Regions from separate parts of the Mesorhizobium sp. M6A.T.Cr.TU.017.01.1.1 genome, predicted to be linked through region 4. Evidence: predicted binding sites of a transcription regulator. Region 4 holds the regulator's gene; each other region holds the start of a gene.

Region 1 (6,032 bases), on a different contig from region 4:
TCGCCGATATGTTGAGCGTGCCGGCGGCCTCACCGATCGCCACGAGCTTCGGCAGCAGTGGCCCGGGCTCGTTGCCGGCGAGCTTCAGCCCGAACAGTTCGACGATCTGTCCGGAAAAGATGATGATGGCGATGCCCGCGGTGAAGCCGACGGTCACCGGGTAGGGGATGAATTTGATATAGGTGCCGAGTCTGAGATAGCCGATGGCGAGCAGGAAAACGCCGGACATCATCGTCGCCAGAAGCAGCCCATCGATGCCTTCGCGCTGGACCGTCGCCGCCACCAGCACGATGAAGGCGCCGGCTGGACCGCCTATCTGGAAGCGACTGCCGCCGAGCGCCGAGACGATGAAACCGCCGACGATGGCGGTGAACAGGCCGCGCTCCGGCGTCACGCCGGAAGCAATCGCGATCGCCATCGACAGCGGCAGCGCCACGATGGCCACGGTCAATCCGGCGATCGCATCGGCCTTGAAATGCCCAAGCGTATAGCCCTCGCGCAGCACCGTCACCAGCTTCGGTGTGAACAGTTCGGAAAATGCCGGCTTTGCCGGACTTTGGGCCGGTTGATGAATTGCCCGCCGGGTTCGATCCATGGACTACCTTCCGCTCCTGATGCATGTCGCCCAAAAATGCTGAGCGGTTTTGGGGCATGCATAAAACCAAGAAGGCGGCGGGATCGTCGGCAGGACTGTCGGCGGTCGCCGTCGCGACTTTGTCGGCTCAGCCCGGCGGGTTCCGCGGCACGACCGGCTTGAGGCGCACGCCCCTGCCACCGCGCTCGCTGGCCTGGTTCTCGCCGATCAGTTCCACGCCGGCCCCATCGAGGGCCTGGATGACCTTCATCAGCGTATCGACCACGCCCCTGACCACGCCGTCGCTCGCTTCCATGCGCTGAATGGTTGGAAGTGAAACCCCGGCGCGCTCGGCGAGCGTCTTCTGATCGATGCCGGCCAGCGCCCTTGCGGCGCGCATCTGCGCGGCAGTGATCATCGGCTAAAAACCCCCGTCTGAGTCTGCATTCCCATGCATAATACTATCATTTTGATGGTTCAAGCATCATGATGCATATGTCAGACATGCACGCACCAAGATCGGTTGTGTCCTGCAGAGCTTGCGTGCCAGCTAGGACAGTAGGCCCTCGGGCGCCGCAAATTCGAGGAGAATTAGCCGCAGCGTCGTTCTGACGGCCGGTTCAGCCGCCGTCGGTGTGCCCGCGCCATCGCTGTAGCGTCCGTGCGGCCAGCCAGCACAGCATCGCCCAGGCGAAGCCGGCACACCAGCCGGCCAGCACGTCGGACGGCCAATGAACACCGAGATAGACGCGGCTGATGCCGACCAGCAGGGTCGTCAGCACCGCAAGTGCCAACACATAGATCTTGGTCGTTCGCCCAGGCAGGAAGCGCGACGCCATGCTGCCCAGCGTCAAATATGTCACCGCCGACAGCATCGCATGGCCGCTCGGAAACGAAAGCGTCGCCACGTCGGCGAGATGCGAGACCAGATCGGGGCGCGGCCGGTCGATTCCGAGCTTCAGCGTGCTCGACAGGGCCTGCCCGCCCGCCACTGCCACGAAAACGAGAAACGCTGGTCCCGGTCTGTGGATCAGCAGCAGATAAACGATCACCGCAGCAGTGGTCAGCACGAGCACGCTGGCGCTGCCGAGGCTGGTGAGGTCGCGCATCGCTCCTTCCAGCCATGGCGGTCCGATCGGATTGTCAGGCTGGCCCGCTTCACGGAAAGCGAGCAGGATTTCCGTATCGAAGGCGTGCGGCGTGGTGTCTCGCGCCACCTCCATCAGCTCCTCGAACCCCCACAATCCGCCGGCGATGACCAGTCCGGCCAGCAGCACCGGGAATTCGATCCAGTTGAGCAACTTGTTTGCGGTATTCTTCATCGACCCTCGCAATTACAATTTTTGCAGATAGGGTCCGAGCGTTATCAGCGCCACAGCTGCGACGGCGAGCACGATGCCAGTCGCCTGCAACGCATTGACGCGCTCGCCGAAGAAGACCAGGGCCACGACGTTCACCGACACCAGCTGGATCACCGCCGACAGGCTGAAAGACACCGACATGCCGAATTCACGGATCAGCCTCAGCATGATCAGATTGCCCAGCGAATAGAGCGCCAAGGTCAGAACGATCTTGCCGAGGCTCGGCGCCAGTCCCCATTGCTTCGCCGCCGTCGCCGCCAGCAGGAAGATCACTGTAGAAATGCCGAGCTGCCCCAGTCCCCAAAAACTCACTTTTTGTCCCTCTCGAAGCGGTGCTTCCGCGCCTGCAGCAGATCTTGTTTCCGAAGCATCGGTCGCGGTCAAGCGGGGCTGATCATGGACATGAAATCGGGGCTGGAAATTGGCCGGCAACGTCATCAAACTGTGATCTCCCGGCGATACGCGGTCAGTCAAGCAAGACGCTCCAGCCATCCCAAAGAAGCCAGAGGCAAGCCCCCCATGACTGAACATCGCTCGACTGAACATCGCTCGACCGAACATCGCTCCCCCGACGCCCAGTTCCGCACCAGTCTGCTCGAGGAAAACGATGGGCCAGGAACCAATCCCACTGACAACAAGACGATGGGCGAGATCATCGCCGCGCGTTTCTCGCGCCGCGGTTTTCTACAGGGATCGCTCGCGGCAACCGCCATCGCCGTCACCGTCAGCCCGCTCGCGCTGATCCTCGCCGACGATGCCCGCGCCGCCGGCGGCTCGGCCTTCACGTTCGACGAGGTCGAGGCAGGTGTCGACGACAAGCATCATGTCGCTCCGGGCTATGACGCCGACGTGCTGCTGCGCTGGGGCGATCCGCTGTTTGCCGATTCGCCGGAATTCGATCCGACTAAACAGTCGGCGCAGGCTCAGGAAAGACAGTTTGGCTACAACAACGACTATGTCGGCTACATCCCGCTCGACGGCTCGGCCGAGCATGGCCTGCTGGTGGTCAACCACGAATACACCAACCCGCATCTGATGTTCCCGGGCCTCGTCACCATCGTCGATGGTGAGGCCAAGCAGGCGCCGCTGAGCAAGGAACAGGTCGATGTCGAGATGGCCGCGCATGGCGGCACCATCGTCGAGATCCGCAAGGTATCAGGCAAATGGCAGGTGGTGCGCGACGGCAAGCTCAATCGCCGCATCACCTCCAACACCGAGATCGCGCTGTCCGGCCCCGTCGCGGGCCACGACCGCGTCAAGACCAATGCCGACCCGACCGGCACCAAGGTCATTGGCACCGTCAACAATTGCGCCGGCGGCGTCACGCCCTGGGGCACCTATGTCATGGCCGAGGAAAATATCCACGGCTATTTCTCGGGCGAACTGCCGGCCGGTCACGCGGAAGCGGCCAACTACAAGCGCCTGGGCATTCCCGAGGGCGCCTATGAGTGGGCGGCGCATTACGACCGTTTCGACCTCGGCAAGGAGCCGAACGAGGCCAACCGCTTCGGCTGGATCGTCGAGGTCGACGTCAACGATCCGACTTCGACGCCGAAGAAGCGCACCGCCATGGGCCGCTTCAAGCATGAAGGTGCTGAATCGATCGTCGCCAAGGATGGCCGTGTCGTCTTCTATCTCGGCGACGACGAGCGTTTCGACTATGTCTATAAATTCGTCACCACAGGCAAATTCAACGCCGAGGACCGTGCCGCCAACCTGGATCTTCTCGACGACGGCACGCTCCATGTCGCCAAATTCGCCGAGGACGGGTCGGTCGAATGGCTGCCAGTCGTCTTTGGCCAGGGTCCGCTAACCGCCGAGAACGGCTTTGCCAGCCAGGCCGACGTGCTGATCGAGACCCGCCGTGCCGCCGACCTGCTCGGCGCCACCAAGATGGACCGCCCCGAGGATATCCAACCCAATGCCGCCAATGGCAAGGTCTATGTCATGCTGACCAACAATTCGAAACGCAAGGCCGACCAGGTCGACGCCGCCAACCCGCGCGCCGAAAACGCCTTCGGCCACATCATCGAGATCGTCGAGGACGGCGGCGATTTCACTGCTGCCAAGGGCAAGTGGGAAGTGCTGTTGAAATGCGGCGACCCCGCCGTGGCCGAAGTCGGCGCCACCTTCTCGACCGCAACGACCGCCAATGGCTGGTTCGGCATGCCGGACAATTGCGCGATCGATGCGGCCGGCCGGCTCTGGGTTTCGACTGACGGCCAGGGCCCGAAGGCGACCGGCCGCACCGACGGCCTGTGGGCGGTCGACACCGAAGGCGAGGCGCGGGCGACATCAAAGCTGTTCTTCCGCGTGCCGATCGGCGCCGAAATGTGCGGCCCGCTATTCACGCCGGACGACCAGACCGCTTTCGTCGCCGTCCAGCATCCGGCCGATGGCGGCGAAGACTGGGAGCCTTTTGGCCGTCCCTCTTACTATGAGGACTTGTCGACCCGCTGGCCCGACTTCAAGCCCGACATGCCGGTGCGGCCGTCGGTCGTCGCCATCACCAAACAGGGCGGCGGCAAGATTGCGGTCTAGAGCAATTCCAGGAAAAGTGTGAAACGGTTTTCCGTCCGGAATTGCGCAAAAACAAAGAGATAGAGCGGTTCGGCGTTTCCGTGAAACGATGAGGCGCTCTAGAGCTCATCTCGCTCCAAGGTCCACGCTGACAAATCGTGAAGGAGGGGTTTCGGCGCGACCGAAGCCTCTCCTTTTTATGCCCAATTGCCAGTTTATGCCCGATTGATGGGCTTCCGTTCCGTTCTCGCTGCCACCAATTCATCGGTGCTCACCACGCCGGTTGCGCTCCAAAGGGGACATGCGCGATATGATCGACAATCAGACCGCCCAATGCGACTGATTCGAAGCCCGCGGGCTGGCGGGTATTCCCAATAGCGAAGCGCGGCACGCGGAACCTCGACCATGCCCTCCTTGCGCATTCATTTCGACCGCCTGCTCGAAGGCGCAGCGCCGAAGGTAGAGCGGCGGGAGCTGACGCATGTCGAGCGCCTGGCGCTGGTGCGCCGGCATGGCGATTTTTCGCTCGCCTATTCGACCGCCGTCCAGCGCAACCTTTCTTATTTCGGCGACGCTGACGGCTACATCGCCTTCGGCACCAAGATGAAGCACCATTTCGCGCTTGGCGACCCGGTGGCTCACCCGCCCGATCGGCCCGACTACATCAGGCGTTTCGTCGAGGCCGCCGGTAACCCGTGGTTCGTGCAGATCGGCGAACAGACGGCGCGCGTGCTCGCCGGGCTCGGATTCCAGGTCAATCGTCTCGGCGTGGATACGCGGCTGGTCCTGCCCGCCCATGATTTTTCCGGAAAGCGCAATGAAACCGTGCGCTATTCCGAGCGCTGGCTGTTGAAGAAGGGGTTTTCCTTTGCCGAGGACAAGCGGACCATCTTTCTCGACGAGATCCAGCGGCTATCGCAGAATTGGCGAGCGGACCGCATCGTCAAGCGATGGGAGATGGCCTTCCTCAACCGTCCCTTCAACGATCATCTCGGCGTCGACATGCGCCGCTTCGTCCTGCATGGCCCCAATGGCGAGCTCGTGGCCTTGCTCGACTTCGATCCCCTGTTCAGCGGCGGCGAGGTGATCGGCTACACCACCTCGTTCAAGCGCAAGCACGTCGATGCCACGCCGCATGCCGAGATCGGCCTGACCAAATTCGCGGTCGACCGCTTCCGCGAGCAAGGCATCTCCGTCGTCACGCTCGGCCTGTCGCCGCTTGTCGACATCGGACCCAGCGGATTTGCCGAAAGCGACTTCTGGCGCACCTCTTTCCAGCGCGCCTATGGTTCGCCATGGATCAATCGCCGCAAGTTCAACCTGCAGGGGCAGGCTGCTTTCAAACGCCGCTTCCACGGCATCGAGGAGCCGACCTACGTCGCCTTCCGCAAGGGGACCTTCGTCGGGATGCTGGGGCTGCTCCGCTTGGTCAAGTCCATTTGAAAGCGGCCATTTGACCGATTTGGCGGGGTCAGTTCCGCAGCCGGTAGCCGGTCCTGAAAATCCAAGCGACGATCGCAATGCAGATAAGCAGGAAAACGACGGTCATGCCGAGGCTGATGCCGATCGAGACGTCG
Region 2 (6,032 bases), on a different contig from region 4:
CATGAGGCGATGGCGCTCGGCATCAATGCCGTGCATCAGGAGGTCGTTCTGTGCCGCCATCTCACTGTCGCGGCCAACATGTTCCTTGGCGAGGAGGATTCCCGCTTCGGCATCCTGCAGCAGCGGGCCATGGTCAGGGAAGCGCAGAAGATCATCGACGATCTCGGCTTCGATCTGCCGGCGCATGTCGTGCTGGGTGACCTGACCATAGGCCAGCAGCAGCTGATCGCCGCCGCCCGCGCCACCGTGCGCGGCACCAAGTTCCTGATCTTCGACGAACCGACTGCCTATCTCACCCGGAAGGAAGCCGATCAGCTGTTCACGCTGATCCGCCGGCTAAAGGGCGAAGGCGTCACCATCATCTACATCAGCCACCGCATGGAAGAGGTGTTCGAGCTCGCCGACCGCGTCTCGGTGCTGCGCGACGGCACGCTTGTCGGCACCAGGAACATCGCCGAGACCAACGACGCCGAGCTGGTCAAGATGATGATCAACCGCTCGATCGAGCAAGTCTATCACAAGGAGCATTTTACCCCGGGCGCGACGCTCCTCGAAGCCAGGAATCTCTCCGGCAAGGGCTTCGAAAATGTCTCGATGACGGTCCGGGCCGGCGAAATCGTCGGGCTCTACGGCCTGATCGGTGCCGGGCGCAGCGAGTTCGTCACCACGCTCTACGGCCGTCATCGCAAGTCGGCCGGCCAGATCCTCTGGGAGGGCAAGGAGGTTCAGGTCAACTCCGAGCATGACGCTATCAGGCTTGGCATGGCGCTGGCGCCGGAAAGCCGCCGTGACCAGGGCCTCTGCCTCAACCTGCCGGTCGGCCTCAATCTCAATCTGCCGATCTACAAGCGCATCTCCAGCAATCTGCTGATCTCCAGCGCACAGGAGAAGACCGAGGCGGATCGCCAGATCGCCAATCTCAGGATCAAGACGCCGACGCGCAACGCGCTCGCCTCCAGCCTGTCCGGCGGCAACCAGCAGAAGATCGTCATCGGCAGATGGCTGGCGCACGGCGCCAAGCTGTTCATCTTCGACGAGCCGACAGTTGGCGTCGATGTCGGCACCAAGGCGGAGATCTACCGTCTGTTCGGCGAACTGTTGTCCAAGGGCGCCGGCATCATCCTGATCTCGTCCTATCTGCCCGAGGTCTATGAACTGGCCGACACGCTGCATGTATTCCGGCGCGGCAAGCTGGTGGCCACGCATGGTTTCCGCACCGCCAATCATGAGGACATTCTCAACCAGGCGCTCGCCGAGAAACAAGAAAAACCGGGAGGACAGATATGAGCACCGAGGCGATCCCGGCCGAAAGGCCGAAACGCAACTACAACGCGCTGTTCGGGCTGACGCTGCTGGCGCTGCTGGTTCTTTTGTGGATCATCCTGTCGGTGGCGACGCCGAGCTTCGCCTCCGCCAACAATATCTCGAACCTGCTGCGGCAGGGCTCGATGATAGCCATCCTGGCGGTCGGCCAGACCTTCGTCATCATCACCGGAGGCATCGACCTTTCCGTCGGCGCCGTGGTCGGCTTCGCCACCGTCATCGTAGCGATGCTGATCAACGCCGGGGTGCCGGTCTTCCTCGCCATCCTGGTCACCTTGCTGGTCGGTGTCGCCATCGGCATGTTCCACGGCTTCGGCATCGTCAGGATGGGCCTGCCGCCCTTCATCATCACGCTGGCGACGCTGACATCCTTGCGCGGCATCGGCCTCTTGATGACCAACGGCAACTCGATCTCGATCAACAACGACGCCTTCCAGTTGTTTTCGCGCAGCTCGTTTCTCGGCGTCCCCAATCTGTTCTGGATGGTGATCCTGGTCGGCATCCCGGCCTATATCTTCCTGCATCACAGCCGCTGGGGCCGGTATCTGTTCTCGGTCGGCTCCAACGCCGAGGCCTCGCGTCTGTCCGGCGTCAATGTCCAGCGCACCATCTACATGGCCTATACGCTCTCAGGCCTCTGCGCGGCTTTCGTCGGCGTGCTGCTCGCGTCGCGCATCGGCATCGGCAATCCGACGCAGGCCGAGGGCTGGGAATTGCAGGCGATCGCCTCGTCGGTGATCGGCGGCACTTCGCTGTTCGGCGCCGTCGGATCGGTGCATGGACCGCTGCTCGGCGCCTTCATCCTAGCCACCATCAACAACGGCGCCAATCTGCTCAACGTCAACGCCTTCTGGCAACGCATCATCACCGGGGTGCTGATCATCGTCATCGTCTATTTCGACGGCCTGCGCCGCCGCGGCAAGTAGACCATATTAACAACCGCCGGCCCGGCTCTAGCGGGGACGGCGGTTCCATGAACAGACTGGATTGAAGCATGAAAGCCGTCGTCTGCCGGTCGCCCGGCGAGCTTGTTCTGGAAGACCGTCCGGCGCCGAGCACGCCACCGCCGGGCTGGGCGCTGGTCGCGGTCAGTCATGTCGGCATCTGCGGCACCGACTATCACATCTTCGAGGGCAAGCATCCGTTCCTGGCCTACCCGCGCATCATGGGCCACGAGGTTTCCGGCACTATGATCGAGGCCGGCGACGGCGTCGATCTGGCCGTCGGCGAGCCGGTGGTCATCAACCCCTATCTCGCTTGCGGCAAATGCATCGCCTGCCGGCAAGGAAAACCGAATTGCTGCGTGAAGATCGAGGTGCTCGGCGTGCATCGTGACGGCGCCATGTGCGAACGCATCCTGGTGCCGGCGCAAAATCTTTATCCGGCAAACGGCCTGTCGCTTGCCGATGCCGCCGCCGTCGAATTCCTGGCGATCGGAGCGCATGCCGTGCGGCGCTCGCTGGCACAGCCAGGCGCGCGCACCCTGGTCATTGGCGCCGGGCCGATCGGGCTCGGCACGGCGCTGTTTGCCCGCATCGCCGGTCTCGACGTGACGCTGCTCGACATGAGCGCGGAGAGGCTGGATTTCGCCGCTAGCGAACTCGGCTTCGCGACCCTCGACGGTTCGCGGACGTCTGCGACCGATCTGGTGCGGGAGGCGACCGGCGGCGAAGGTTTTGACGTGGTTTTCGACGCCACCGGCAACACCCAGTCCGTCCAGTCGGCCTTCGCCCATGTCGCCCATGGCGGGACGCTGGTCCTGGTCAGTGTCGTCAAGGACGACATCGTCTTTTCCGATCCCGAATTCCACAAGCGCGAAATGACGCTGATCGGCAGCCGCAATGCGCTGCGCGCCGATTTCGACCATGTCGCCGCCTCGATCCGCGATGGCGCCGTGCCGCTGGCGAAGCTCGTCACCCATCGCACGACGCTGGGCGAGACGCCGCGCGACCTCGCCCGCTGGGCGCATGAGAAATCCGGCCTGATCAAGGCGGTGATCGAAGTCGGGTCATAACACGGCAGGCGGTGAGCCCGGCCCGAATGACAACGCCCCGCGCAGGTCGACCCCCACTCCGTCTCGGCTTCGCCGAGCCACCTCTCCCCCGAGCGACGGGGTAGAGGAAGGGTGCGAGCCTATTGCAGCCAACGCTCCTCAACCAGACTCCCTACTTCTCTCGCCGTCAGCGGGCTCCCTTCCTCTCCCTCCGGAGGGGGGAGAGGTGGCTCGGCGAAGCCGAGACGGAGTGGGGGAAGGCGGTCCTCAAACGCCAAACCGCTGACATGTAAGCGCGACCGAGCTGGTATGATATCAGCGTGGGTCAGATAAATCACGGTCTCGTATAAGGCCGGCACTACCTACAGCGCCGACAGTTTGAGCTCGACGCGCTCAGCCGGAAACCGCGTTTCGGCGAACTGGATCGGCTGGCCGTCCGGCGTGACGTTGACGGCGACCGTGACCAGCACGATGGCGCCGGGCTGCAGATCGAGATCGGCAAGGTCGGCGGCATCCGCGTGGCGCGCCGACAGCACCGTCGATTGCCTGAGATAGTCACTGATGCCGAAACGCTGGAGCGAAGCGGTCACCGATCCAGTTTCCGCGATAGCGGTCTCGATGCCTGCGAAGCGTTTTGCATCGAACCAGCCGGTGGCACGCGAGACCGGCTGTCCATCGGCTTCACCGCGTGTCTCAAGGCGGATGACGCTGGAACCCTTGGCTAGACCTAAGCCTTCGGCGACACGCCGGCTGGCCGGCTCGACCGCCGACTCGAGCAGCACGCTGCGGCGCTCAGACGCTTGCCCTTGCAAGCCCTCCGAAAAACGGGTGCGGGCGCCGATCGGATAGGACAGGCGCTTGCGCGAAAGCACGAAAGTGCCGCGCCCCTGCTCGGCCCTGAGCACGCCATCCTGCACCAGTGCTGCGATGGCGCTGCGCACCGTATGGCGGTTGACACCATAGCGCTCGGCCAGCGCGACTTCCGGCGGCAGCGCGGTATTCTCGGCAAAGTCGCCGACGGCGATCGAACGCAGGATTTGATCGGCGATCTGCCGCCACAGCGAGACGCCGCTGCGCCGCTCTATGCTGCTGGGCTGCCCGATCATGTCTTGCCCCGATCTTTTCGCCCGTGTCATGCACCCGTCATAGACACGCATTAGATAATAGGTATAATTTGTATAATTGTCTATATCAATAGACAAATTTTCGATGCAAGGGAATGTTAACCATGCGAGGACAGGAAGCGCGCGATCAGGCTCAGCGCAAGGCCGTTATGGCAACGCTGGCGCAATCGACCGGCGACGATATCGTCCGGCTGTGGAACGAAGCCGGCCTGCCTTCTGAGGCGGAACTCCTGCGCGGCCCCGAAACCGGCTTGGTCACCGTGCGCGGCCGCATCGGCGGCGGCGGCGCGCCGTTCAACGTTGGCGAGGCGACGGTCACCCGCGCTACCGTCCGGCTCGCCTCCGGACAGGTCGGCCACTGCTACGCGCTGGGCCGTGACAGGCAGAAAGCAAAACTGGCGGCGATCGCCGACGCGCTCTGGCAGGACCCTGCCCTGCGCCGTGAGGTCGAGACCAAACTCATTGCGCCGCTGCAGGCCGCACTGGCCAGCGCACGTGAACGGCGTCGCGCCGAGACGGCGGCAACGAAGGTCGATTTCTTCACCATGGTACGCGGAGAAGACTGATGGACATCGTAACCCAAGCGATCGAAGGCGGCTTTGCCGATCCGGTGTTCGACGCCCAGACGGTGTTCCGCGCCGTGATGGACGCAATGGCGCGGCCGGGCACCCTGCAGCCTCTGCCGGTCTTTGCCCGCCCGCCGGCGCCGCTATCAGCCACCGCGGGCGCCATTGCGCTGGCGCTGTGCGACAACGACACGCCGCTGTGGCTCGACCCCGTTTTGCAGGCCCCAGTAGCGGTGAAATCCTGGCTCGGCTTCCACACCGGCGCGCCCCTGGCCAACACGCCGGCCGATGCGCATTTCGCGCTGATCGCCACGCCGGCCGAAATGATGGCGCTCGACGGCTTCTCACAAGGCACCCAGGATTATCCCGACCGCTCCACGACGCTGATCCTGCAAGTCGGCGATCTCGTTTCAGGTGCCCCTCTGTTGCTCGAAGGTCCCGGCATCGAAAAGACTGCAAGCATCGCGCCGGCGCAGATGCCGCGCCATTTCGTCGAACAGTGGAAGCAGAACAACCAACGCTTTCCGCGTGGCGTCGACATCGTCCTCGCCACCCCGGACGGCGTTGCCTGCCTGCCGCGCACGACGCGCATCAAGACGATGGAGGCGTGATATGTATGTCGCGGTAAAAGGCGGCGAAGCGGCCATCGCCAACGCCCACAGCCTGCTCGCCGACCGCCGGCGCGGCGACCGTTCCGTGCCGGCGCTTCGCCTCGACCAGATCGTCGAGCAACTGGCGCTCGGTGTCGACCGGGTGATGAGCGAAGGCTCGCTCTACGACAGGGAATTGGCGGCGCTCGCCATCGTCCAGGCGCGCGGCGACATGATCGAGGCGATCTTCCTGGTTCGCGCCTATCGCACGACGCTGCCGCGCTTCGGCTACACACGGGCGATCGACACCGGCGCGATGCTGGTCGAGCGGCGTGTCTCGGCGACCTACAAGGATCTTCCCGGCGGCCAGCTTCTCGGCCCGACCTTCGACTACACCCACCGGCTGCTCGATCCCGAGCTTGCCGCGGGCGGCGAC
Region 3 (6,032 bases), on a different contig from region 4:
ACACGCGGACACGCGGCGACAAGATCCGGCCAGGCGGATAAACAGCGCAGATTGGCGGTCCGTCATGATGATTGTATCCGGTGAGCAGTGCGGTCAGCCTGCCTATCCTGATATCCGGTCCGACCAATATCTCCGACATGCGGATGATGCCGACACCGGCGAGCGCCAGCCGGCGCAGGGCTTCCGTGCTGTTGGCCTCTATCGGGCTGCGGATACGCATGCTTTGCGGACCGTCCGGGCCATCGAATTCCCAGATGTTAAGGCCGCCGCGTGATGTGATGCCGAGGCAAGTATGATGTTGAAGGTCGCCTGGCGTCATCGGTATGCCGTGTTTTTCGAGATACTGAGCTGACGCGCAAATGACACGGTGATTGGGCGCCAGCCGCCGCATCACCAGCCTGGAATCGCTCTGGGCGGCAACGCGCACGGCGACGTCCGTTTCCTCAGCCAACAGGTCGACAATCGCATCTGTGAACATCAGCTCGAGCTCAATGGCCGGATAGCGATCGATGAAAGCCGGTAGCATCGGCACGATTAGACGATGGCCGAAGGCGCTCGGAAGACTGACGCGCAGCCGGCCGCGCGGTTCTGCGCCGGGTTTAATCGCGATTTCAGCCTCTTTGATGTCGTTCAGGATCCGGCGAGCGCTATCGGCATAGCTGCTGCCTTCCGCTGTCAAGCTGATGCGCCGCGTCGAGCGTTGCAACAAGCGCACGCCAAGGCGGGACTCAAGGCGACCGATGATTTTGCTGACGGCCGATGGGGTCATCCGCAGCCGGCGTGCCGCTGCCGAGAAGTCGCCTTCCTCGACAACTGACAGGAACACACCCATCGTTTCCTGTCGGTCCATGATATCTATTCCAATTCGTCACAGATGAACGGAAATTATCACCAATTATCAGTATTTGCGATACATAATATGATTCCCTCCTCAGCATCCGAAATGCTGGTGAGGAGAGTGCGATGCGTTCAGAACAGCCAAACCTGCGCGATGGTCACGAGCTGCATCGGTGGGCACGTCGTCAGCGCAGCGCCGCAATCGGGCGGTGGTGTCTCCGGATTATCGGCGTGCTCAACCGGTCACCGCAAAAGATGGGAAAACGCCCAGAGCGAAGCAACGTCCGGGCTAGCGCAACCGGCCAATCGGGATGATTTCCGGCGAGGCCGGGCCATACGGCTCGCCCTGCCAGTTGCCGAGCCATTCTTCGACGACCAGCCCGCTCTGGTCCATCATCCCCGCAAGGCTTTCCTTTGTCGGGAAGGCTATTTTCGATTCGGCGCTGAGCACCCGCCCGCTGTCGGGGATTTCATAATGGGTCGAGTAGGTGACGACACCGGTAGCGGGATCGCGCCGGAAATCGTTCCACGCTCTTACGGTGCTCAATCCGGGATGACTCAGGTCCCGTTCGGACCTTTCCGGCGTCCACTCGAGCCATTCCTCGGTGGCTGGATTTCGCGTGTCGAAGATGAAGCGCCCATCGGGAGCCAGATGAGCAGCGATCGTGGCAAGCACCGCCTCTCGATCTTTCGGCGTCAGAAACACCTGGAAGGCGTGCCCGGTCAAAAGAACCAGATCGAAGCGTCGTCCGAGCCGGACGGTTCGCGCATCGGCCTCGACCCAGTCGACCCTCTGCCCGCCGGCTCGGCGGCGCGCGATGTCGAGCATCGCCGGCGCCGGATCGACACCGGTCACATTACGCCGATCGGCGAGCGCGGCGGCCAATTGCCCGGTGCCGCAGCCGAGGTCGAGAACCGATCCGGCACCCTTGGCAAAGCCGACGCAATAGTCGAAGTCGACGCCGCCTTCGTTCTCGATATCGTAGAACTGGGCGAGGTCGGGATCGCTGTAGAGACGGTCGGTCATGGAAGGCCTGGAGTTGGAGCCGTGGAGCAGCAGAATTCGTGGAGTCAAAGCGCAGCTTCGATGGTTTGTCGGGCAAATCGGTCGGTACCCATCACCGGTTCCGCACCACAATGCATGCACCGCCGACGCTTTGCAGTTTCTGGCAAATGTTGTCGGCCTTGGCTTTGGAGTCGGCGCCGATCCGGACCGCATAGATGCCGCGCCTGCCGATCGGCGAGCGCACCCGGCTGACCACCGGATTTTGGCCCTTAAGCAAGGCCGGAAACCGGCGCTTCACACCATTCCATTGACTGAGCGCCGCGGCGCGGCGGAAATTGCCGGCCACCTGCACGCCCCACGGCTTGATGTTGATCGACGCCATGGCCACGGTTTGGGACTTGATGACCGGCAGCTTGCGGCAGGCGACCGCGAAGCTCGCTTTCTTGTCGAGCGGCCGGATGGTGCCGGCATAGGCGGTGTCGGTGAACCTGTCGGCTGGCTCGCCCATGATGTCCAGAACGTAGCTTTCGGTCTCCATCGGCAGGAAACCGCCAGAACTCAGCCAGCGCGACACCCGGCTTTCACCGGCATTGTAGGCGGCGGCGGCCAAGCCGAGATTGCCGAAGCCGGTTTTCATTTCGGCGAGATATTTTGCCGAGGCCGGGATGGCCTGCTCGATATCGAAGGAATTGGCGAGGCCGCGTATCTTGGCTGTACCCGGCATGAACTGGGCAATGCCTTCGGCGCCGACCGGGCTGACCGCACTGGGATCGAAGCGGCTTTCCTTCCAGATCAACCGGGCAAAGAAGTCCTTGGGCAGACCGTTTTGGTCCGCATGAGCCTCGATCAGGTTGCAAACCCGGTCGAGCAGTCGTTGTTTGGCGGGGCGCGGCGGATCGGCCTGGACGGCTGTCACCCAGCCCAGCCCACAAAGCAAGACAAACCCACCAAGCAAGACCGGCGTCGCCCAAGGGAGCCGCATAGATCTACTCCGCCGCGGCCTTGCCAAGTTGCCCAAACCGCTGCTCGATATAGTCGGCGACCATTTTCTCGAAGTCCGCAGCAATCGACGGGCCGCGCAGCGTCGCCGCCTTCCTGCCGTCGACGAATACCGGCGCCGTCGGCGTCTCGCCGGTACCGGGCAGAGAAATGCCGATATCGGCATGCTTGGATTCACCTGGACCGTTGACGATGCAGCCCATCACCGCGACCTTGAGGTTCTCGACGCCGGGATATTTTTCACGCCACACCGGCATGTTCTTGCGCAGATCCGCCTGGATGTTCTGGGCGAGTTCCTGGAACACGGTAGAGGTCGTGCGGCCGCAGCCGGGGCAGGCGGCGACGATCGGCACGAACTGCCGGAACCCCATGGTCTGCAGGAGTTCTTGCGATACCTGCACCTCCCGGGTGCGGTCGCCATTCGGCTCCGGTGTCAGCGAGATGCGGATCGTGTCGCCAATGCCTTGCTGGAGAAGGATGCCCATCGCTGCGGACGAGGCGACGATGCCTTTTGAACCCATGCCGGCCTCGGTGAGGCCAAGATGCAGCGCGTGGTTGGAGCGGGTGGCAAGCTCGGTATAAACGGCGATCAGGTCCTGCACACCGCTAACCTTGGCCGACAGAATGATTTTCTCGCGGCCAAGACCGATCTCCTCGGCCATTTCGGCCGAAAGGATCGCCGACTGCACGATCGCCTCGCGCGTCACTTCCTGCGCGGTCAGCGGAAAGCCTTGGCGCTGGTTGTCGTCCATCAGCCGGGTCAGAAGCTCCTGGTCGAGCGACCCCCAATTGACGCCGATGCGCACCGGCTTGTCGTGCCGGATCGCCATCTCGACGATATCAGTGAACTGCCGGTCCTTCTTGTCCTTGAAGCCGACATTGCCGGGATTGATGCGGTACTTGGCTAACGCCTCGGCGCAAGCCGGATGGTCGGCGAGCAGCTTGTGGCCGATATAGTGGAAATCGCCGACCAGCGGCACGTTGATGCCGAGCCGTTCGAGCCGCTCGCGGATGGCGGGCACGGCGGCAGCGCTCTCGTCGCGGTCGACGGTGATGCGCACGATCTCGGAGCCGGCACGATGCAGCGCCGCAACTTGAGCGACTGTCTGGTCGACATCGGCGGTGTCGGTGTTGGTCATCGACTGAACGACGACAGGGGCACCCCCGCCGACCATCACGCCGCCGACATCGACACCGACCGACGTGCGGCGCGGGAAGGGAGAGGAAAAATATCCGGTCATGGCCGGCTGCCCTTTGTTAGCGCATCACCCCGAATCCCGGAATCGGTTTCCGGAAAGGATCACGCGCAAAAATCAAAATACAGTGTCCTTTGCGCGCCCGAAAGGGCGCGCGGCGCTGTAGAAGGTCCGGGCATGAGGTGGAGGAGCAAAGATGGCTTGTCAATGGCGACAGGCAGGCAGACCTACCAAATCGATAACGGGAGAGGAGACAAACAGCCCATCGTATCCGTGCCGCTGGCGGCCGGAACCATCTCCGAGTCGTGTGAAGCAGCGCTCCGGCGGCATGGCCGCCACCGGAAAGATGCTCGTGCGCCGAAACCGGCGCAGCTATTCGAGGAAAAGCGTCAATGCGTGGTCGGTTTCGCTTTCAGTTTTTCAATCTCGTCCTTGAGTGCCAGCTTGCGCCGCTTGAGATTCACGATTTCGAGGTCATCCACTGATGGATGATTCATCGCGTCATCGATTTCGCGTTCGATGTCGCCGTGTTTCCGCTGCAACTCATCAAGATGGGATGCAAGAGACATGATTGGTTCTCCCTTTCATGGTTTCCTCGATTGCAGCCGTCAAGGCGTGTCCACCGCAGGCTCGCTTCTGTGACGGCATAATGACAGTGTGCCACCATCGGGCAGCGATGTCGAATGCTGCGTGGTAGCATTCCACGACAATGTGAAATGTGATATTGGCTGCGCGCCGGTGCAAGAGAGCCCCCGGCCCCGCCCAATCAGGCCCATTTTTGGGCGCCGCAGACGTGCAGACGGTAGATAATGTCCGAACAGGAACAGGCCGATATCCGCCTCGAATATTCTCGGCTGAAGCAAGAGCACGCCGATTTCGACGCGGCCATCAACGCGATGATCGCCATGGGCTGCGACCCGCTGCAGATCCAGCGCATGAAGAAGAAAAAACTATTCCTGAAAGACCGGCTGATGGCGCTGGAAGACCGGATCATCCCCGACATCATCGCGTGAGCGAATTCCCACTTGGCGACTCGGCAAACCTGCTCATCCTGTGATCGAAAGCCTCGCAGCGCGTTCGCGCAGCATGGCGATGAGATCGTCGGTCTTTTCTCCGGAAGTGTCGATGGGAACCACAAGGCATATCGTCGCCTCGACCTTGCCGGGCGCTGAAAAGACCGGCGCGGCAAGGCATTTTGTGTAGGCGTCGACAAGACCCGAGGTCACGCAGTAGCCGACACCGCCAGCCACGGCGATATCTTCTATGAAGTCGTCGAGCAGCAATCTGCGGCCGTCTGGCAGGACGAGATCGTCTTCGGACACCATGTCTTCGATCACGGCCCTTTCGAAACCGGCGAGAAGCAACCGCCCCGAAGCGGTCCAGGGAAGCGGGATCTGCAGACCTGTGGCCGAGCTGATCCGGAACGGCCTGGTGCCCGGACTTGAATGGACGATTGTGTAGCGGCCGCTTTGCAGCATGCACAATTCAGAGGTCTCGCCTGTCTCGCGCGACAGATTGTCGACCTCCTGCCGCCCTCTCCTGAGCAGGTCGTTGCCGCGCACATAGTCCATTCCGTAGAGGTAAAGCTTTTTTCCGAAATAGACGCGATTGCCGTCGCCGGCCATTTCCAGCAGGCCCGCATCGACCAGCGAGCGCACAAGCGTGTAGGTCGTCGAGCGAGGCGCATTCACTGCCTTGGCGAGATCGCCAATCCCGATCGCACGCTGGGTCGTGTGGAGAAACTCCAGGATCTGGAGCACCCGGTTGAGACCCTTCTCGCGAGAGCCCGATGCCCTGTCTTCGTCCAGGCCGGCGTCCGGTCGAACTGCCAAGGCATTGCCATCTTGCATTACCGGCTCCTGATGTTAGTATCTGTCTTGTATAGAGTACATGCGTCTCTTGTAAGGGACAATCACGTTCATTGCAACGACGCATGTTGCTCATCCAAAGGGGAACACAACACGAAGGAGGTCGCCGTGAACGACACATCCAAA
Region 4 (6,032 bases):
TGTTGTCGTTAGCGGTCAGGAACTGTTCCATGTTCTTCTGGGCGTTGGCGGGAAGCCAGCCGTCGGTATACGCCTCGCCGACATTTTTGATCTTGCCGCTGTCGATGGCATCCTTGAGCACTTCCATGGAGCCGGCGAACAGGAAATCGGCATTCGGATCGGCGCCCGAGCCCTTGATGAAGACGTAGTTGCCTTCCGGCGCCACCTTGAACACTTCGCGGGCCTGCATGCGGCCGACTTCCTGGTTGTCGAAGGTCAGATAGAACACGTCCTTGTTCTCGATCAACCGGTCATAGCCGACGACCGGAATGCCTTCGTCCAGCGCCTTTTGCACCGCCGGCCCGATGGCCGACGCATCTTGCGCAAGGATGATGAGCGCGTTGGCGCCCTGCGAGATCAGGCTCTCGACATCGGTCAGCTGCTTGCCGGGATTGGACTGCGCATCGGCGGAAATATACTTGTCGCCGGCGGCCTCGATCGCTGTCTTCATGGCGGCTTCGTCGGTCTTCCAGCGCTCTTCCTGGAAGTTCGACCACGAAACGCCAATGACCTTGTCCTTCGCCTGTGCGACCGACGCGAGCGTCAGCGACATGGCGACCCCCGCCAGGATGGCGGCTGCGAATCTCTTCATGATAGTCCTCCCTGCGCCGCGATACGGCGCGACCAAACTGGCCCGAAGGCCGGCACAAAGGCTCTATTTTTTCGAGCCTCGAAAAAATACTGGTCCAACGCCGAAGCGCTGTCAACATCAATTCTGATGGATTTTGATGTCCCTGCCGACTTTTTTCGAGCCCCGGAATAAACAATGACAGGGCCTTCTGCTTCTGCCAGTATTTGTCGGACGCTACCGACGGCTTCCGGTTCATGAGCGGCCACGGCAAGAGGGAGGAAGCAAAGGATGTCGGTTGGAATCCGTCATGACGATTTGCGTCGGCGCAACCGGGCGATGGTGATTTCGGCCGTACGCCGGGCAGGCCAGCCGTCGCGAACCGAGATCGCCGCGACCACCGGCCTCAGCCATTCGACCATATCGGCGATCTCTTCCGACCTCATCCAGGAAGGCATCCTGACCGAGAGCAAGGCGAGCGAGACCGTTTCGCTGAAACGCGGCCGGCCGCAGGTCGGCCTCAGCCTCAATCCGGAAGCGGCGGCGGTGTTGGCCGTCGTGTTGTCGCTGAATTTCCTTTCGGTCGCCGTCATCGATTATGCTGGAGAAGTGGTCGCCGAGGAACAGCGCCGGCTGGACACGCTGACCATGTCGCGCGACGAGCTGATCGACGAATGTGTCGCCATCGTCCGGCGCCGGCTCGAAGATCCCGATCTCAATATCCAAAGCGTCGCCCGCATCGCGCTGGCGATCCAGGGCATCACCGATTCCCATGCGCGCGCCATGTTGTGGTCGCCGATCACGCCGCAGACGAACATTGCCTTCGCCGACATTCTGGAACGTGAGTTCGGCATCCCGGCCATCATGGAGAACGATTGCAACATGATGGCCGTGGCGCTGCGCTGGCGCGACCCGGATCGCTACCGCGACGATTTCATCGCCATCCTGCTCTCCCACGGCATCGGCATGGGGCTGGTGCTGAAGGGCGAACTGTTCACCGGCACCCATTCCTCAGGCGGCGAATTCGGCCACATGATCCACCGGCCGGGCGGCGCGCTTTGCCGCTGCGGGCGGCGCGGCTGCGTCGAGGCCTATGCCGGCAACTACGCCATCTGGCGCAATGCAAGGCAGTTGAGCGAGAACGCCGAGCCGGTCGCCGATGTCAGCGACGCCGAGATGCGGGCACTGGCGGCCCGGGCGCGCCAGACGGACGGACCGGAGCGCGAAGCCTACCGCAAGGCCGGCGAAGCGCTCGGCTTCGGGCTCGGCAGCCTGTTCGCGTTGATCGATCCGGCGCCGGTCGCCATGGTCGGCGCCAGCGCTGCCGCCTTCGACCTGATCGAGCCGGCCCTGCGCGAGGCCATCGCTCAGACCGCCGGCGGTCAGTATTCGGGTTCGATTTCCTTCGACACCGAGCCGAACGAGCTGCCGCTGATCCGCGAAGGCTGCGCCATGCGGGCGCTGAGCTTCGTCGACCAGGAGATTTTCGCGCCGGGCGCGCAAGGGAAGTCCGGCACGGCCAGGAAGCACGTGGCCTGAATGGAAGAACGCAGCTTGAATTCAGGCAGTCTGTTCAGTCTTCCCTGATCGCATAGCCCGCGCCGCGGATGGTGCGGATGACATCGGGCATGCGGCCATTGTTGACCGCCTTGCGCAGCCGGCCGACATGGACGTCCACCGTGCGCTCGTCGATGTAGATCGTCTCGCCCCAGACATTGTCGAGCAACTGGCTGCGCGAGAACACCCGACCCGGGTGCCGCATCATGAATTCGAGCAGCCGGAATTCGGTCGGCCCGAGCCGGATCTCGCTCTTCTTGCGATAGACCCTGTGCGATTCGCGATCGAGCATGATGTCACCGACCTTCAGCACGCTGGACAGCACTTCGGGCTTGGCACGGCGCAGCAGCGCCTTGACCCTGGCCATGAATTCCGGTGTCGAGAACGGCTTGACCAGATAGTCGTCGGCCCCGGTCGAGAGGCCGCGCACCCGGTCGCTTTCCTCGCCGCGCGCGGTCAGCATGATGATCGGCAGCCGCTCGGTTTCGGGACGCACCCGAAGGCGACGGCAAAGCTCGATGCCCGAAACCGCCGGCACCATCCAGTCGAGCACCAGAAGATCGGGCACGTTTTCCTGAAGCCGGATTTCGGCCTCGTCGCCGCGCGTCACCACCTCGACCTGATAGCCTTCGGATTCCAGATTGTAGCGAAGGAGGACGCCCAGCGGCTCTTCGTCCTCCACCACCATGATGCGCGGCGCGATCATCGGCCGGTTACCCCTGTCATGTCGCCGACGCCGACATCGTCGTTTCGTCGAGCTTCGGCCGATCCGCCGGCAATTGCTGCCCGGTCACGACATAGTAGGCGTTTTCGGCGATGTTGGTGACATGATCGCCGATACGCTCGAGATTCTTGGCGCAGAACAGAAGATGCGTGCAGGCGGTGATGTTGCGCGGGTCCTCCATCATGTAGGTCAGGAGTTCGCGAAAAACCGCCGTGTATTTCACGTCGATCTTCTCGTCGGCGGCGCGCAGCTCTTTCAACGCGCCGGCGTTGCGCGACACATAGTGCTCGACCACGCCGCGGAGCTGCTCGAGAACGAGATCCGCCATCGCGTCGATACCGTGCGAGAGATTACGCGGCGTGGCGCTCTGCCCGACGGCGCTGACCCGCTTGGCTATGTTCTTGGCCAGGTCGCCGATGCGCTCGAGATCGCCGGCCATCCGGATTGCGCCAACCACGGCGCGCAGGTCTTGCGCCATCGGCTGCCGCTTGGCGATCAGCGTGATCGCGCTGTCGTCGAGTTCGCGCTGCCGCGCATCCATGATGGCGTCATCCGAGACGACGCGCTGCGCCATCGCATTGTCTGACGCAAGCAACGCGCGGATCGACGCTGCGACCATCGCGGCGGCGAGCTCGTCCATGTCGCGGATCAGCCTGTCGATGTGCTCCAATTCCTCGTCGAAAGATGCGACGGTATGTTCACCCATGATACTGTCCTCGTGCTCGAAAATTCGCCGGACCGCTTAGCCGAACCGGCCGGTGATGTAGTCCTGGGTGCGCTTGTCGTCGGGGTTGGTGAACATCTTGTCGGTCGCGCCCTCCTCGACCAGATAGCCGAGATGGAACATCGCCGTGCGTTGCGACACACGCGCTGCCTGCTGCATCGAATGGGTGACGATGACGATCGTGTAGTTCTGGCGCAGTTCGTCAATCAGTTCCTCGACACGGGCGGTGGCGATCGGATCGAGCGCCGAACAAGGCTCGTCCATCAGGATCACTTCCGGCGACACAGCGATGGCGCGCGCAATGCACAGACGCTGCTGCTGGCCACCGGAAAGGCCAGTGCCCGACTCGAGCAGGCGATCCTTGACCTCGTTGAACAGGCCGGCCTTCTTCAGGCTCGATTCGACGATGCCGTCCAACTCCGCCTTGCTCCTGGCCAGACCGTGAATGCGCGGACCGTAGGCGACGTTTTCGTAGATCGACTTCGGAAACGGGTTCGGCTTCTGGAACACCATGCCGACGCGAGCTCGCAGCTCGACGACATCGATTTTCGGGTCGTAGACATCCTCGTTGTCGAGCGTGATCTTGCCGCTTACCCGCGCGATGTCGATCGTGTCGTTCATTCGATTCAAGCAACGCAGAAAGGTCGACTTGCCGCAGCCCGATGGGCCGATCAACGCCGTCACCTGGTTCTCGCGGACATCGAGATCCACGTCGAACAGAGCTCGCTTCTCGCCGTAATGAACGGAGACCTTTTCGCCCTTCATCTTGATCGAAGGCTCGTTGGTTCCGCTACTCAGTTTCTGCTCGACGCTGGCTTCCGTCATGATGTTCATATCCTCTACTCCTTACCAGCGCCGCTCGAAGCGCCTGCGCAGTATCACCGCGATGGCATTCATGATGACCAAAAATACCAGCAAAATCAAAATCGCCGCCGAAGTCTTCTGCTGGAACCCCGCTTCAGGAAAATCGGCCCACATGAATATCTGCACCGGCAGGATCGTCGCGGGATCGGTGAAGCCACCGGGAATGTCGACGATGAAGGCGACCATGCCGATCATCAGCAACGGCGCGGTTTCACCCAGCGCATGCGCCATTCCGAGGATGGTGCCGGTCATGATACCCGGCATCGCCAGCGGCAGGACGTGATGGAATACGGTCTGGACCTTGGACGCTCCGATGCCAAGCGCCGCCTCGCGGATCGACGGTGGCACGGCGCGCAGCGAAGCGCGTGAGGCGATAATGATGATCGGCAGGGTCATCAGCGCCAGCACCATGCCGCCGACCACCGGGGCCGAGCGCGGCAGGCCGAAGAAATTCAGGAATACGGCAAGTCCAAGCAGGCCGAAGACGATCGAAGGCACCGCCGCCAGATTGTTGATATTCACTTCGATGATCGTCGTCAGCCGGTTCTTGGGCGCAAATTCCTCAAGATAGATCGCCGCCGAAACGCCGATCGGGAAGGCGATGGCGAGCGTTACGATCATGGTCAGGAACGATCCGACGACCGCGCCCCAGATACCGGCCAGTTCCGGCTCGCGGCTTGCGCCGGTGAAGAAGAAGATCGAGTTGAACCGGCTTTCGATCAGGCCGGCGCTCTTCAGCGTATCGAGCCAGACGATCACCTTGTCCGAAATCTTTCGCGATGCTTCCGGCGTGTCGATGACCCGCAGGAATGCCTGGCCGCTCGCGGCTGGCGCCGTGCTGTCCAGCGCCTCGATCACCGTGCCCTTTGCGACCGCCGTTCCGTTGGCCCCAGGCGACAGCGCGGTCAGCTTGACCGTGCCGCCATTGAACGCGACCAGCAGCGACGACGCGCCGCTCGTCAGCGTGAGCATGCCGTTTTCGCCCTCGGTCGCACCATGGCCGCGCGCCAACGCCAGCATGGCATCGTCGCCGAAGGTCAGATCGATGTCGCCGCTGCTTTGCGAAGGCGTGACGCTTGTCGAAATCGCCTCGTCCGAACCGACGTCGGCAAGCAAACCCTTGAGATAAAGGTCGGCAAAATCGTCAAGTGGAACCGCGTAGTCCACAGTTCCTCCGAGCATCCCCGGATCAGCAGCGATATCTTTGCGCAGGAACACGCCTGTGCCCGTGGAAATCAGTCCGCGCAGCAGGCGCTTGTCCTGACGGCTCGTCACATCCGGAAATTTTGCCGTAAGCGCTTCCTGGGCGATGGCGTCGTAGTTGACGGCGTCGAGTTTCGCCGGGTCTACCTTGGCCGCCGAAAGATCGATCGGCAGCGTCAGATAGTTCTGCCGCAGCGCCGGGATCGCCTGCGTGACGATCGTCGACAAGAGCAGCACAAGGAACAAGCCGGCCAACGCGACGGCTGCGGCGCCAAGCCATTTGAACCACGTTTCCGCGCGGTAACGGCCCTTCAGCCGTGCCTTCGCGGCATCGTCGGTATGAATGCTGACCG

Evidence for each region. Region 4 encodes PhoB, which activates phosphate uptake and scavenging genes when phosphate is short. Its sites were predicted from a motif close to TGTCATNNANCTGTCAT; they were not measured.
Region 1: a site for PhoB is predicted at 2,368-2,384, ahead of EOB36_RS29705 (PhoX family phosphatase). Genes of this name have one in related genera too.
Region 2: a site for PhoB is predicted at 4,447-4,463, ahead of phnF (phosphonate metabolism transcriptional regulator PhnF). Genes of this name have one in related genera too.
Region 3: a site for PhoB is predicted at 4,677-4,693, ahead of EOB36_RS11965 (YdcH family protein). Genes of this name have one in related genera too.

The regions. Positions count from the first base shown of each region.
Region 1 covers NZ_RZTA01000141.1:2,357-8,388, forward strand. Annotated here, with positions in the region: gene EOB36_RS29685 (SulP family inorganic anion transporter) at 1-595, opposite strand, end outside; gene EOB36_RS29690 (helix-turn-helix transcriptional regulator) at 723-992, opposite strand; gene EOB36_RS29695 (phosphatase PAP2 family protein) at 1,195-1,896, opposite strand; gene EOB36_RS29700 (hypothetical protein) at 1,909-2,247, opposite strand; gene EOB36_RS29705 (PhoX family phosphatase) at 2,455-4,476, shown strand; gene EOB36_RS29710 (phosphatidylglycerol lysyltransferase domain-containing protein) at 4,861-5,898, shown strand; gene EOB36_RS29715 (ABC transporter permease) at 5,927-6,032, opposite strand, start outside.
Region 2 covers NZ_RZTA01000020.1:30,201-36,232, reverse strand. Annotated here, with positions in the region: gene EOB36_RS09155 (sugar ABC transporter ATP-binding protein) at 1-1,287, shown strand, start outside; gene EOB36_RS09150 (ABC transporter permease) at 1,284-2,249, shown strand; gene EOB36_RS09145 (zinc-binding alcohol dehydrogenase family protein) at 2,318-3,337, shown strand; gene phnF (phosphonate metabolism transcriptional regulator PhnF) at 3,679-4,422, opposite strand; gene phnG (phosphonate C-P lyase system protein PhnG) at 4,545-5,006, shown strand; gene phnH (phosphonate C-P lyase system protein PhnH) at 5,006-5,617, shown strand; gene EOB36_RS09125 (carbon-phosphorus lyase complex subunit PhnI) at 5,619-6,032, shown strand, end outside.
Region 3 covers NZ_RZTA01000029.1:8,509-14,540, forward strand. Annotated here, with positions in the region: gene EOB36_RS11945 (LysR family transcriptional regulator) at 1-850, opposite strand, end outside; gene EOB36_RS11950 (class I SAM-dependent methyltransferase) at 1,127-1,864, opposite strand; gene EOB36_RS11955 (lytic transglycosylase domain-containing protein) at 1,956-2,825, opposite strand; gene ispG (flavodoxin-dependent (E)-4-hydroxy-3-methylbut-2-enyl-diphosphate synthase) at 2,830-4,083, opposite strand; gene EOB36_RS11965 (YdcH family protein) at 4,428-4,607, opposite strand; gene EOB36_RS11970 (YdcH family protein) at 4,848-5,051, shown strand; gene EOB36_RS11975 (IclR family transcriptional regulator) at 5,085-5,888, opposite strand; gene EOB36_RS11980 (transporter substrate-binding domain-containing protein) at 6,015-6,032, shown strand, end outside.
Region 4 covers NZ_RZTA01000003.1:30,029-36,060, reverse strand. Annotated here, with positions in the region: gene xylF (D-xylose ABC transporter substrate-binding protein) at 1-631, opposite strand, end outside; gene EOB36_RS01550 (ROK family protein) at 899-2,146, shown strand; gene phoB (phosphate regulon transcriptional regulator PhoB) at 2,181-2,870, opposite strand; gene phoU (phosphate signaling complex protein PhoU) at 2,887-3,594, opposite strand; gene pstB (phosphate ABC transporter ATP-binding protein PstB) at 3,631-4,446, opposite strand; gene pstA (phosphate ABC transporter permease PstA) at 4,459-6,032, opposite strand, start outside.